DNA from 3 places in the Leminorella grimontii genome. Region 3 is predicted to be linked to each of the others. Evidence: predicted binding sites of a transcription regulator. Region 3 holds the regulator's gene; each other region holds the start of a gene.

Region 1 (4,193 bases), 2.0 Mb from region 3:
TCACGCCGCCAATCACGCCGTTTTTGGTATAGGGCAGCACGATGCGGCGGATAACCTCCCAAGTGGTGCAGCCGATGCCGTACGCGGACTCTTTCAACAGCGTCGGCGTCTGCTCGAACACGTCGCGCATCACCGCAGCGATGTAGGGAATAATCATGATGGCCAGGATCACCCCGGCGGCCAGAATGCCGATGCCGAAGGCCGGGCCGGAGAACAGCGTGCCGATAATGGGGATATTCGCCACCACGTCGTTAACCGGCTGCTGGAAATATTTGGCAAACAGCGGCGCGAAAATAAACAGCCCCCACATGCCGTAAACGATGCTAGGGATCGCCGCCAGCAGCTCTATCGCAATCCCCAGCGGGCGCTTAAGCCAGCCGGGCGCAAGCTCGGTCAAAAACAGCGCGATGCCGAAGCTCACGGGCACGGCTATCAGCAGCGCGATAACGGAGGTGACTACCGTGCCGTAAATCGGCACCAGCGCGCCGAACTCATCGGCGGGAGCGTCCCATTCCTTGCTCCACAGAAAGCCGATGCCGAATTTCTGAATGCTGGGCCAGGAGGCGATAATCAGAGAAACGATAATGCCGCCCAGCAGTAAAAGCGTAATCAGCGCAGCCAGTTTAACCAGCGCGCTGAAAATAATGTCGCCCTGTTTCCCTGGCGCTTTTATCATCGGCTTATATTCCGCCATTGGGTCTCCCTGTGAGTGGGTTAACGCCCTCTCAAAGCGAGAGGGCGGCTACAAGATAATTAGTAAATCGGCTTACCGCTGGCGTCTTTAATCTGGGTTTTCCAGGCGCTGCGAACTTGCTCAACCACAGCGTCAGGCAGTACGGCGTAGTCCAGCTCTTTGGCCTGCTTGCCGCCCTTGGCGTAGCCCCAGTCAAAGAACTTCAGCACTTCGGCGCCGCGCTTGGCGTCTTTCTGGGTTTTATGCACCAGAATGAAGGTGGTGGAGGTAATCGGCCAGGCGTCTTTGCCCTTTTGGAACGTTAAGTCCTGCGCGAACGACTTGGACCAGTCGATGCCCTTGGCGGCAGCGCTGAAGGATTCCTGAGTTGGGCTGACGACTTCACCGTCGGCAGAAACCAGCTTGGTGTAGGCCAGGTTGTTTTGCTTAGCGTAGGCGTATTCCACATAGCCGATAGAGCCCGGCAGGCGCTGTACGAAGGCGGCGATGCCGTCGTTGCCCTTGCCGCCCAGACCAACCGGCCACTTCACGGTAGAGCCGACGCCCACCTGCTCTTTCCACTCAGGGCTGACTTTCGCCAGATAGCTGGTGAACACGAACGAGGTGCCGGAGCCGTCTGCACGGCGCACGACGTTAATCGCCAGGTCCGGCAGCTTCACACCCGGGTTCAGCTTGGCGATGGCCGGATCGTTCCACTTCTTCACCGTGCCGAGATAGATATCGCCCAGCGTTTTGCCGTCCAGCGTCAGATCGCCTGACTTGATGCCTTCAAGATTAACCGCCATGACGACGCCGCCGATAACGGTCGGAAACTGGAACAGATCTTCTTTTTCTAAACGGTCGTCAGCCAAGGGGGCGTCCGATGCGCCGAAGTCGACGGTATTCGCGTTGATTTGCTTAACGCCGCCGGATGAACCGATTCCCTGATAGTTGATGTTGTTTCCATTCTCTTTTTGGTAGCTGTCCGCCCACTTGGCGTAAACGGGAGCCGGGAAGGTCGCGCCCGCGCCGGTGATGTTTTCAGCGGCCATGGCGGTAAGCGCAGTCATTGAAACGGTAGCGGCAATACCGAAAGCGAGCGTCGTACGTATCAGTTTCATGATTCCTCCTAAAGGAACGCTGGGACTCTGTTGCAAGCAAACTTCAGATAATTAACGAGTACGCTGGAAACAATAAGACCGTTTGATGACAGTATAATGTCGGCTCTATTACAGTTTTATGACAGCCGGCGTTTTGCGATAAAAATACCTTTTTTCACAATAGTGGCAAATTGCCATTAAATTCCATTGACCAATATAGTGTCTTTATGCCACTATATAACCTAAATAATTCAAGTTGCAGGAAGGCGGCAAGGGAGTGACAAATTCGTCGGGAACGAATTTGACCAGCCGAAGGCTGGCCTCCGGTGAGAGGCAGGAGCCTCTCATTAATCCCGATGAGCTTACATAAGTAAGTGATTCGGGTGAACGAGCGCAGCCAACGCACATGCAGCTTGAAGTATGACGGGTATATAAAACACCGGGTAGGAGCTACCCTTAAAGGGCAGGGAAACTGCCAACGTGCTGGACAGACCGGCGCGTGACGTCAATTGATTGGAGGATTTCCATCATGCACAACCTGATACTCAACAGCGATTCTTACAAAACCTCTCACTACCTTCAGTACCCGGCGGGTACCGAATACATCTCCAGCTATATTGAGTCTCGCGGCGGCGTTTACCCAAAAACGCTGTTTTTCGGCCTGCAAATGTTCATCAAGCAATACCTGATGACGCCCATCACCCTGACGGACATCAACGAAGCCGAAGAAATGATGGCCCTGCACGGCTTGCCGTTTAACTACGACGGTTGGATGTACATCCTGCAGGCGCACAACGGCTACCTGCCGCTTGAAATCGAAGCCGTACCGGAAGGAACGCTGGTGCCGACTGGCAACGTGCTGGTTCAGGTTATCAATACCGACCCCAAATGCGCCTGGTTAACCAGCTATATAGAAACGTCGCTGCTGCGCGCCGTTTGGTATCCGACGACGGTGGCGACCATCTCCAAAGCCTGCCACAGCCTGATAGCCCGCTATTTACAAGACACCGCCGACTCGCTTGACGGCCTGCCGTTCAAGCTGCACGACTTCGGCGCCAGAGGCGCAAGCTCCGAAGAAAGCGTCAGCATCGGCAGCCTGGCCCACTTGGTCAACTTTATGGGCACCGACAGCCTGGCGGCGCTGGTCAGCGCCAAGCGCTTCTACCACAGCCCCATGGCCGGATTCTCCATCCCCGCCGCCGAGCACAGCACCATCACCAGCTGGGGCCGTGAGGGGGAAACCGACGCCTACGCCAACATGCTCAGGCGCTTCGGCGGAAAGGGGAAAACCGTCGCGGTGGTCAGCGACTCCTACGACCTTTGGAACGCTATCGACAACATCTGGGGCGGCAGCCTGAAGTCTCAGGTGGAAAACAGCGGCGGTACGCTGGTTATTCGCCCCGATTCCGGCGAACCGGTCGCTATAGTTAACGAAGCGATTGAGCGCCTGATGGCCAAGTTCGGCTTTCGCGTCAACGACAAAGGCTACAAGGTGCTGCCGGACTTTATTCGCATCATTCAGGGCGACGGCATTTCAGCGTCCTCTATCGCCGCCATTCTGCGAGAAATGAAAAACCGGCGGCTGAGCGCGGAAAACGTGGCGTTCGGCATGGGCGGCGAGCTGTTGCAAAAGGTCCACCGCGATACGCAGAAGTTCGCCATGAAGGCCTCCGCCGTCTGTATTAACGGACAGTGGAGAGACGTTTATAAAGATCCGATAACCGACAGCGTCAAGCGCTCCAAAAAGGGCCGACTGGCGCTGATTAAAGAAAACGGCGAGTTTAAAACCGTCGCGCGGGACGCCGTTTCCCCATCGGAAAACCTGCTGGTACCGGTTTACCGCGACGGCCAGCTTATCGTTGACGATACGTTGGACGCCATTCGCCAGAGGGCGGTGCAGGATTGTATTGTTGTCTGATAGTACTACCATTCTAATAATAAAAGGCCTTAAGAAAAATCTTCTGGCCTTTTTATTTAATTATATTAGATATATTAGTGTTGGTTGTTTTTTATACAAAAATCCATTTTGAAAAATATTTTTATTTTTAAAAATAAAACATACCATTCACAAAAAAACAAACAATCAACATACAAATAAAATAAACATTAAAAAAACAAAAAAGTTGCTTTAAATATAAAAGACCAAAAGTGGACTTTTTATAAAACCAAAACAAACTTACAATAACTAAGAAAATTTATTATTTAAAATAAATATTATAAGAGTAATTCCTTATTTTGAATTATTTCAAGGAGTTCATTAATGGAACTAAACGTCTTTCAATGGAAGAAAAAAGCGCTATCTCTTGCTATACAGATCTCTGTACTTAGCGCCCCTTTCAGCATCAATGCAGCACCTCAGGTTACAGCTACCTCCGGCCAGGTTAAAAACTTTGATACGTTAAGCTGGAACGGGGTCAGTA
Region 2 (4,193 bases), 1.5 Mb from region 3:
TGGTGGACGTCTCGACCTCGCCGCACGGTTAGCGCCGCCAGGGGTGCGGCGGCAAAAACCCGGCGTCGCCACGTTTTAATTGGCGTTACGCTTTCTCTCGGCCTGCTCTTCTTTTCGGCCACCGGGCTGACCTGGTCGCAGTGGGCGGGCGGCAATATTGACAGCCTGCGGGCTCAACTGGGCTGGCTTACGCCGCAGGTTAATGCAACGTTGACCGGCGTTCCCCCAAGCGTTCCTCAAGGAGAACATGCTCATCACCACATGGCGCAACGCCCTGCCGCCTTTGAGGAAAATGCCCGTAATGCCGACTGGGACAACGTGCTTACGTCCGCCCGCAGCACGGGCATCAAGGCATCAAAGCTTGAAATTCGTCAGCCCAAAAACGCCCAAACCGCGTGGACGGTGGCGGAAATCGACCGCAGTTGGCCAACGCGGGTAGACGCCGTGTCCATTCACCCCGACGACTTCGCGCTCGTCGACAGGGCCGAATTTAAACGCTTTCCCCTTATCGCCAAACTCACCCGCTGGGGCGTCGATGCCCACATGGGCGTGCTTTTTGGCCTGCCTAATCAGCTGATTTTAGCCGCCTTTGGATTAGGCCTCTGCGCGCTTATCGCCTTCGGCTACAGGATGTGGTGGTTGAAGCGGCCGACGTCGCCGGAAAGCGCCCCCGCGCAGACCCTGCTCAACGCCTGGCTGCCTCTATCCGTGCCTCAAAAGGCAGCTTCTCTTATCGTTGCCGCTGGTCTGGGCTACGCGCTGCCGGTTATGGGGGTAAGCCTGGCGGCTTTTTTACTGTTTGACGCGGCGCGATGGAAAACGCGCCGAGCGAGGGAAAGCGTCAACGCGCCCCAAAGAGCGCGTTGACGGTCAGCCTAATACAAATCACAGCGCCTTCGGCAGCCTGATAATCCAGAGATCGTTTTCGCTCTCTGGCTTATCCAGCGGCTGAATCACGATTTTGGCCTGCGTCGGATTACCGTCAACCAACAGATTACCTTTACCGTCGGCCTCGTAATCATCCATGTTCTTCTTGCCGCCTGCCGCATTCACCAGCTCGGGGCGAATTCCGAAGTCGTTGTCGTTAATCACCGCCAGAGTTTTATTATCAATAAGCGCCAGCCCTTCCGCCTTCTCCTGTCGCCAGCCTAGCGCGCGTAGGTCTACCGCCAGCGTTTTCGCGGCGAGAGTAATCCCTCTGGTCTTCAGACCATCGGCGTCGTCAAACTCCGGCGGATGCTTATCGAACTGGCTCAGATCGCTGGCTTGGCTGAGGTCTACCAGATAAATACGGTTGCGCATGTTTTTGTCTTTATCCGCCCCCTGCTCAATCACCAGCACGCGGTGATTGTCCAATGCGACGATATCGCCGATCTTGGCATCCTTTGCTTTTTTATAAGCCTCGACGTCAATCGGGTAGCCGTACATCGCGGTTTTACCGGTAGCCGGATCGAAGCTCACCAGACGGGTGAACCGCGCGCTGTTTTTGGTTTTGCCGTCGATATCGAGCGTACTCTGCACGGCGGCGAGAATGCGCCCGTCCGGCATGCGGGTTAGTCCCTCAAAGCCTCGATTCGGCTGGCGCCATTTAATGATATTGGGCAGGCCGCCCGCCACGCCTCGTTCTTCGCCCTGCGCCTGCGGGCCAAATTTCTCAAGTATCTTCCCGCTGGCGTCGATATGGACAATAAACGGTCCGTACTCATCGCACAGCCAGTAGCCGCCTTTACCGTCCGGGGCTATCCCTTCAGAATCCAGGCCTCGCTTGTCGCTTTTCAGAGCGTGTAAAGACTCGCCGAGCGCCACCTCGTTAGTGGCGCCGATAAGCCCTTCCGGCAGCGGCAGGCCGCTGATGTTCCCCTCGGCGTCGTGCAGCGCGCGGGCGTCAACGGCCTGAGCCTTATCCGCACTGACCCGAATATTCATCAACAGCGGCGTAAAGTCTGGGCTGGCAAAAATTTTTGACTCACGCTTTCCCGCCTTTGGCGCATCCGCATTCGGACCGCGGTCAGTGACGGTAGCGAAAATCAGATCGTTCCCCTCTTTATGCAAAAACAGCAGGCCGGAGCCGACGCCCACCGGCAAGCCGTCGGGAAACGCCGAACCGCGATACGCGACCCTATCGTTTTTGGGGAAGCTTACCGTATACCGACTAACCTGAATATCCGCATCGGCCGCGCTGGCATATAGGGGAAAAAGAGAAGCAAACAGCAGTGAAAGTGAGGCTTTTTTCATTTTCAGGCATCCTTGGTAGCAGACTTAGTGACTAAGCATAGTGTTACAAAGTGACTGTTTTATGAATGGCCCAAAGAATAGAACCAAGGCGAAGCGGCGGTGCTTTCTACGCCACCGTCCGCCCGTTAGCCGCGTTACTCGATCTTAAAGAACCGCTCATAAACGTTCTGTAGATGTTCGCGCATGCTGGCCGAGGCCCGCTTCGGATCGCGGTCTAAGATAGCCTGCCCAATGCGAGCGTGATCGACGTTCATGTGCAGCGCCAGATCGGGATCGGCGTAGTGGGCCTCCAGACGAACGAAACGCGTCGAGTTACGCTTATCCCACAGGTATTCCATCATGTCCCTCAGCACTTCATTGCCGCTCATTTCGCTAATCAGCAGGTGAAAGCGCTTGTCTTCGCGCAGGAAGTTCTCGTCGTTATCGCGCTGCTTCTCCAGATCCTGCAGCACTTCCACCAGCTCGGCGCGCTGATCGTCGGTCGCGTTGCGGGCCGCAAGTTCGGCCAGCATGGTTTCAAACACCTGTCGCGCCTTCAGGAGCGCCTGCAGGCTGAACTCCTCTTCCTGACGCGTCGCATCGGCTGGCGCCGCCTCTTGCGCACGCTCCTGCGGCAGCGGATTGGCGACGTATACGCCGTTGCCCACGCGAATTTCAATCCAGCCGGTCATCTCAAGGGCGATAAAGGCTTCGCGAATAGACGAGCGGCTCACGCCCATCTGCTTGGAGAGATCGCGCTCCGACGGCAGCGGCTCGCCCGGCAAAAACTGCCCCTTTTTAATGCAGTCAATCAGCAGGTTAGATATTTGGCGATAGAGCCGTTCAACTTTGAGAGTAGGTAATTCCATTTCGCCCCTCCGGGAGCGGAAAAACGTTTATAGCCGTAAGCATATCACAATCTCCTGTTCCATCGGGGACGCACCCCGGATCCCACAGGATCATAAATGTGACTATAGTCACATCAATCAGGTTCTTTTTCATGGATGATACCGTTCGGTCCAGTGGCCGGACCATCATGCCACTGGACCAAAATTAATTTATACCGCCGACGCCAAAACGAACGTCGACGATAACAATAAAAATTCATGGGATTAGGACAAAACATGCAAACGAGCTCTCCTGATACTGTCATGCCCCTCGACGCGGCAAAAACGGCAAAGGTCCGCAGAATACAGACAATTTCTCTGATGCTGCTGTTCTTCGCTGGCATTATTAACTTCCTCGACCGCGGCTCGCTGTCCGTGGCAAACGAAGCGATCCGCGGCGATCTGGGCCTGTCCGCCACGCAGTTTGGCGTGCTGCTGTCGGCATTCTCTCTTTCTTACGGCATCTCACAGCTGCCTTCCGGCCTGCTGCTCGACCGCTTTGGTCCCCGCATCGTGCTGGGCGCCGGGCTGATCTTCTGGTCCGCTATGCAGGGCATGGCAGGCTTTGTGCACAACTTCTGGCAGTTCATCGCGCTGCGCATCGGCCTGGGCATCGGCGAAGCGCCGTTTATGCCCAGCGGCGTCAAGGTGGTCAACGACTGGTTTAACGTCAAAGAGCGCGGCACGCCGATGGGCATCTTTAACTCGTCCACCACCATCGGACAGGCGTTCGCTCCGCCGATTCTGGTTGCTCTGATGTTGGCCTTTGGCTGGCGCGCCATGTTCATCATCATCGGCGTTGCGGGCATCCTGATAGGCGTCTGCTGGTACGCCTACTACCGCAACCGCGAAGAGCTCGACCTCGGTAAAGAAGACTTGGCCTATCTGAACGCCGGCAGTAAGCCTGCGGCAAAAACCCGCGTCACCTTCGGCGAGTGGGCTCTGCTTTTCAAAAAGCGCACCGTGTGGGGCATGATTTTAGGCTTCAGCGGCGTGAACTACACCGGCTGGCTCTATCTGGCCTGGCTGCCGGGATACCTGCAGGCCGAACGCGGCCTGAGCCTGGCCAACACCGGCTGGGTGGCGGCGATC
Region 3 (4,193 bases):
GCTCCTGTTGGTGAAGCTGTTGTGCCTGTTCGCGTAGCGAATTCAGCTCCTCATCGCCAAGCAGCCGTACGCCCTCGAATCGGGCGTACAGCGCCTCCAGCTCGCTTTTGGCCTCTTTATGGCGCAGGAAGACCCGCTCGGAAATCTGGCCGTATATCTCGGTGCCGGTCAGCTCTTCCAGCAGCTCAGCCCGTTCGTTAGGTTCGGCGTTGAGAAAGGCGGCGAACTCCCCTTGGGAGAGCATCATGGACTTGGTGAAGCGTCCGAAATCGAGGCCGGTGATTTGAGCTATGGCCTCAAGCTTGTCGCGAACCTTATCGGTGATGATTTTTCCGTCGCTCAAATAGGCGAGTTCAACCTTCGGCGCCTGCAGGTTGCCGTCCGCTAGGCCTTTGGCGCGCCGCTGGCTCCAAAAGGCGCGGTAGCCGATGCCCTGAACCTCAAATTCGACCTCCGCCAGAGATTCGGCGGTATGGTTGGTCATCAGATCGTTTTGCGTCGGGCCGACGGCGAGGCGGGGCGTTTTGTGATAGAGCGCCAGGCAGATGGCGTCCAGCAGGGTGGTTTTACCCGCTCCGGTGGGGCCGGTGATGGCGAACAGCGCATTGTCGCAAAAAGGCGACTGCGTGAAGTCGATTTTCCACTCGCCCTTAAGCGAATTGAGGTTTTTAAGGCGTAGGCTGAGAATTTTCACTTTATCTCCTCCTGTGCCTTTTGTTCACCCTCAAGCCTGACTTCATCCAATAAGCCGTTAAACATCTCTCTTAGCCGAGGATAGCGCGAAGCGACGTTTTCATCGGGAGATTCCTGCTGCTCCTGCGCCAGTCGGCGCTCAAAAACGTCATTGGCGGTCAGTTCGGTCAACGTTTCTTTCTCCTGTCGTTCCAGATGGCGATGCGTCATGGTTTTGCTGCGCCGCAGCAGAACGATCTCCACCGGCAGGTCGTCGGCCATTAGTTGAATGCGCTTTTGTAGATCGCTAAGGTAAAGTGCGGTATCGACTTCTATATCCAGCCAAACGGGGCGCTCCTCGCTGGACGATTTAAACGCGTCAAGCCTGGCCAGCACCTCGTCGATATCGCCTTTGATTAAGCGCATGGGCTGGAATTCCGGCACCGGCAGCAGCGTTATTTGCGGCGAAGCGTCAGGATTAAGGTCGACTAAAACGACGCTCTTTTCCTGGCCGGTTTCGTCAAAGCTTAGGGCAATGGGGGAACCGGAGTAGCGAACGTGTTCAAGGCCTGCCACCCTCTGAGGCCGGTGAATATGGCCCAGCGCGATGTAGTCGGCCGGCGGGAAGGCCTGTGCGGGAAACGCGTCAAGCGTACCGATGTAAATCTCTCTGACAGAGTCCGACGTTGAGGCGCCGACGGTCGTCAGATGCCCGGTTAATATAATGGGAAGGTGACGATCGAGTGCTGCTCTTTTAGCCAGCGCCAGTTCGTAAACGCGCCGATAGTGCTCGGCGATGGCCGACTGCATTCCTATACGCTTTTCCTCCGCCGACTGCCCCGCCTGGCTAGTGACAATGTCACGCTGTCGTATAAACGGCACGGCGCACAGCAGGGCCGAGGGCTCTCCTGTTCTATCATTTAACAGCAACAGCTCTTGTGATTCGTCTTCTGCGACGCCGGCTATTACGTCAACGTTAAGGCAGGCTAAAAGCGCGCGGGACTCGTTCAGTACGGCAACGGCGTCGTGATTGCCGCCAAGAACCACCAGGCGGCAGCCCGTCGGCTGAAGCCTGACGATAAACTGGTTATACAGCTCGCGGGCGTAGCTGGGCGGCGACGCCGTGTCGAACACGTCCCCAGCGACGATAACGGCGTCGACTCGGTAGGTAACTACCTGTTCAGTCAGCCAGTTCAGGAATGCTTCATGCTCTGCGGCGCGGCTTTTAGTAAAAAAGTATTGTCCCAGGTGCCAGTCAGACGTATGAATAATTCGCATGGATCCTCACGGTTATCGTTCGCAGTAGTGTAGAAACCTTTTCTTCGCGACATTATACGCAGCGAATGGCCGAGCAGCGGTCTTTTTCCGTTAATCTCGAGTTAATTCACAACGTACAGGTTGTTAACGTCATAAAACTGTCATATATCTGTAGCATACTGGCCCGCATTACAGCTCCAATAAAGATCTACAGCGAAAGAGCCTAACGCCGATGATGAAACGCATACTGATCGTTGAAGACGAAGCGCCTATCAGGGAAATGATCTCTCTTGTGCTGGAACAGCACGATTATCAGACGATAGAAGCGGGGGACCTGGCCAGCGCGCAGGCGCAGTTAAAAGAGCCGTATCCCGATCTGGTATTGCTGGACTGGATGTTGCCGGGCGGTTCCGGCATACAGTTTATCAAGTCGATGAAGCGCGAAGCGCTGACCAAAGATATTCCTATCATCATGCTGACCGCGCGCAGCGAAGAGGACGACAGGGTGCAGGGGCTTGAGTCCGGCGCTGATGACTATGTGACCAAGCCGTTTTCGCCCAAAGAGCTGATGGCCCGCATGAAGGCGGTGATGCGCAGAACGTCGCCGATGACGGAACACGAGCAGCTGACGTTTAGCGGCCTGGTGCTCGATCCGTCTTCTCATCGAGTCATGGCGGACGACGTGCCGCTCGATATGGGACCGACGGAGTACAAGCTGCTTCACTTTTTTATGAGCCATCCGGAACGGGTTTACAGCCGCGAACAGCTGCTAAATCAGGTATGGGGCACCAACGTTTACGTTGAGGACAGAACGGTAGACGTGTTTATTCGTCGACTGCGTAAGACGCTGGAGGGCAGCGGCTATGATAAGATGCTGCAGACCGTACGCGGTTCCGGCTACCGTTTTTCAACGCGCTTTTAATTAGGAAACTGCCAGTGTTAGAACGCCTGTCGTGGAAAAAAATCATTTTAGAGCTGTTTCTCTTTTGTCTTCCCGCGCTGCTGTTAAGCATTTTTATCGGCCATTTGACGCTGCTGTTGCTGATTTCCGTCAGCGCCGCGCTGTGCTGGCACTTTTACAACCTGCTGAAGCTTTCTCACTGGCTGTGGTTGGATCGCAGCATCATGCCGCCGTCGGGAAGAGGAAGCTGGGAGCCGCTGTTTTACGGCCTGTATCAGATGCAGCACCGCAACCGCCAGCGTCGGCGAGAATTGACTTCGCTTATCAAGCGCTTTCGCAGCGGCGCGGAATCGCTGCCGGACGCGGTGGTGCTCAGTACGGAAAGCGGCCATATCTTTTGGTGTAACCGCCTGGCGCAAAGCATGCTGGGCTTTCGCTGGCCGGAGGACAACGGCCAGCACATTCTTAACCTGATCCGCTATCCGCAGTTTACCGACTTTATTAATCAGCGGCAGTTCGGCGAACCGCTGACCCTTCAGTTCAACAACGGCAGCCACATTGAGTTTCGCGCGGTGCCCTATGATGAAGGACAAATACTGATTTCAGCGCGCGACGTGTCGCAGGTGCGACAATTGGAAGAGGTGAGGCGCAAGTTTTTCACCAATGCCAGCCACGAGTTGAAAACCCCGCTGACGGTGCTTAGAGGCTATCTGGAAATGCTGGACGATGAAGATACGCGTCCTGAAATTCGCCAGCGCGCCGTGGCCAGCATGAAGGGGCAGACCGAGCGCATGGACCAGCTGGTCAATCAGCTGTTGACCCTGTCGCGCATTGAAGCCGCGCCGCGCCACGTATCGAATGAAAAGATTAACGTTCCGGCGCTGCTGGATACGCTGCTGCGCGAAGGAGAAGTGCTAAGCGGCGGTAAGCATAAGCTTAACTTCAACGTTACGCCGGGGCTGTACGTTTACGGCAATCAGGAGCAGCTTTACAGCGCGATGTCTAACCTGGTGTATAACGCGATTAACCATACGCCGGAAGGAACGGCCGTTCAGGTCGACTGGGCGTTGACGCCCAAAGGCGCGCGCTTTAGCGTAAAAGACAATGGGCCGGGCATTGAGCGGCAACATCTTTCCCACCTGACGGAGCGGTTCTACCGGGTCGATCCTTCCCGCTCCAGGCAGACAGGCGGCAGCGGGCTGGGGCTGGCGATTGTTAAACACGCGCTCAACCATCACGATTCTCGGCTGGAGATTGAAAGCCAGCCGGGCAAGGGCAGCGAGTTCAGCTTTGTGCTGCCGGTGGGCGCAGTAGTGAGTGAATAATTTCCGATTGCTAGACGACGGGCGCCGTTATAGGCGCC

The links. The regulator PhoB, encoded in region 3, activates phosphate uptake and scavenging genes when phosphate is short. The targets are predictions, from matches to a motif close to CTGTCATAAAACTGNCNNAT.
Region 1: pstS (phosphate ABC transporter substrate-binding protein PstS) is a predicted target of PhoB. The motif match lies at 1,900-1,919, and genes of this name have one in related genera.
Region 2: V8L73_RS15515 (esterase-like activity of phytase family protein) is a predicted target of PhoB. The motif match lies at 2,284-2,303, and genes of this name have one in related genera.

What each region holds. Positions count from the first base shown of each region.
Region 1 is NZ_CP146357.1:4,235,488-4,239,680, reverse strand. Features, by position in the region: gene pstC (phosphate ABC transporter permease PstC) at 1-694, opposite strand, end outside; gene pstS (phosphate ABC transporter substrate-binding protein PstS) at 754-1,794, opposite strand; gene V8L73_RS19315 (nicotinate phosphoribosyltransferase) at 2,303-3,691, shown strand; gene V8L73_RS19310 (autotransporter outer membrane beta-barrel domain-containing protein) at 4,034-4,193, shown strand, end outside.
Region 2 is NZ_CP146357.1:3,356,788-3,360,980, forward strand. Features, by position in the region: partial or broken gene V8L73_RS15510 (PepSY-associated TM helix domain-containing protein) at 1-852, shown strand, start outside; gene V8L73_RS15515 (esterase-like activity of phytase family protein) at 886-2,235, opposite strand; gene V8L73_RS15520 (FadR/GntR family transcriptional regulator) at 2,370-3,083, opposite strand; gene V8L73_RS15525 (MFS transporter) at 3,339-4,193, shown strand, end outside.
Region 3 is NZ_CP146357.1:1,900,521-1,904,713, forward strand. Features, by position in the region: gene V8L73_RS08975 (AAA family ATPase) at 1-694, opposite strand, end outside; gene sbcD (exonuclease subunit SbcD) at 691-1,950, opposite strand; gene phoB (phosphate regulon transcriptional regulator PhoB) at 2,162-2,851, shown strand; gene phoR (phosphate regulon sensor histidine kinase PhoR) at 2,866-4,155, shown strand.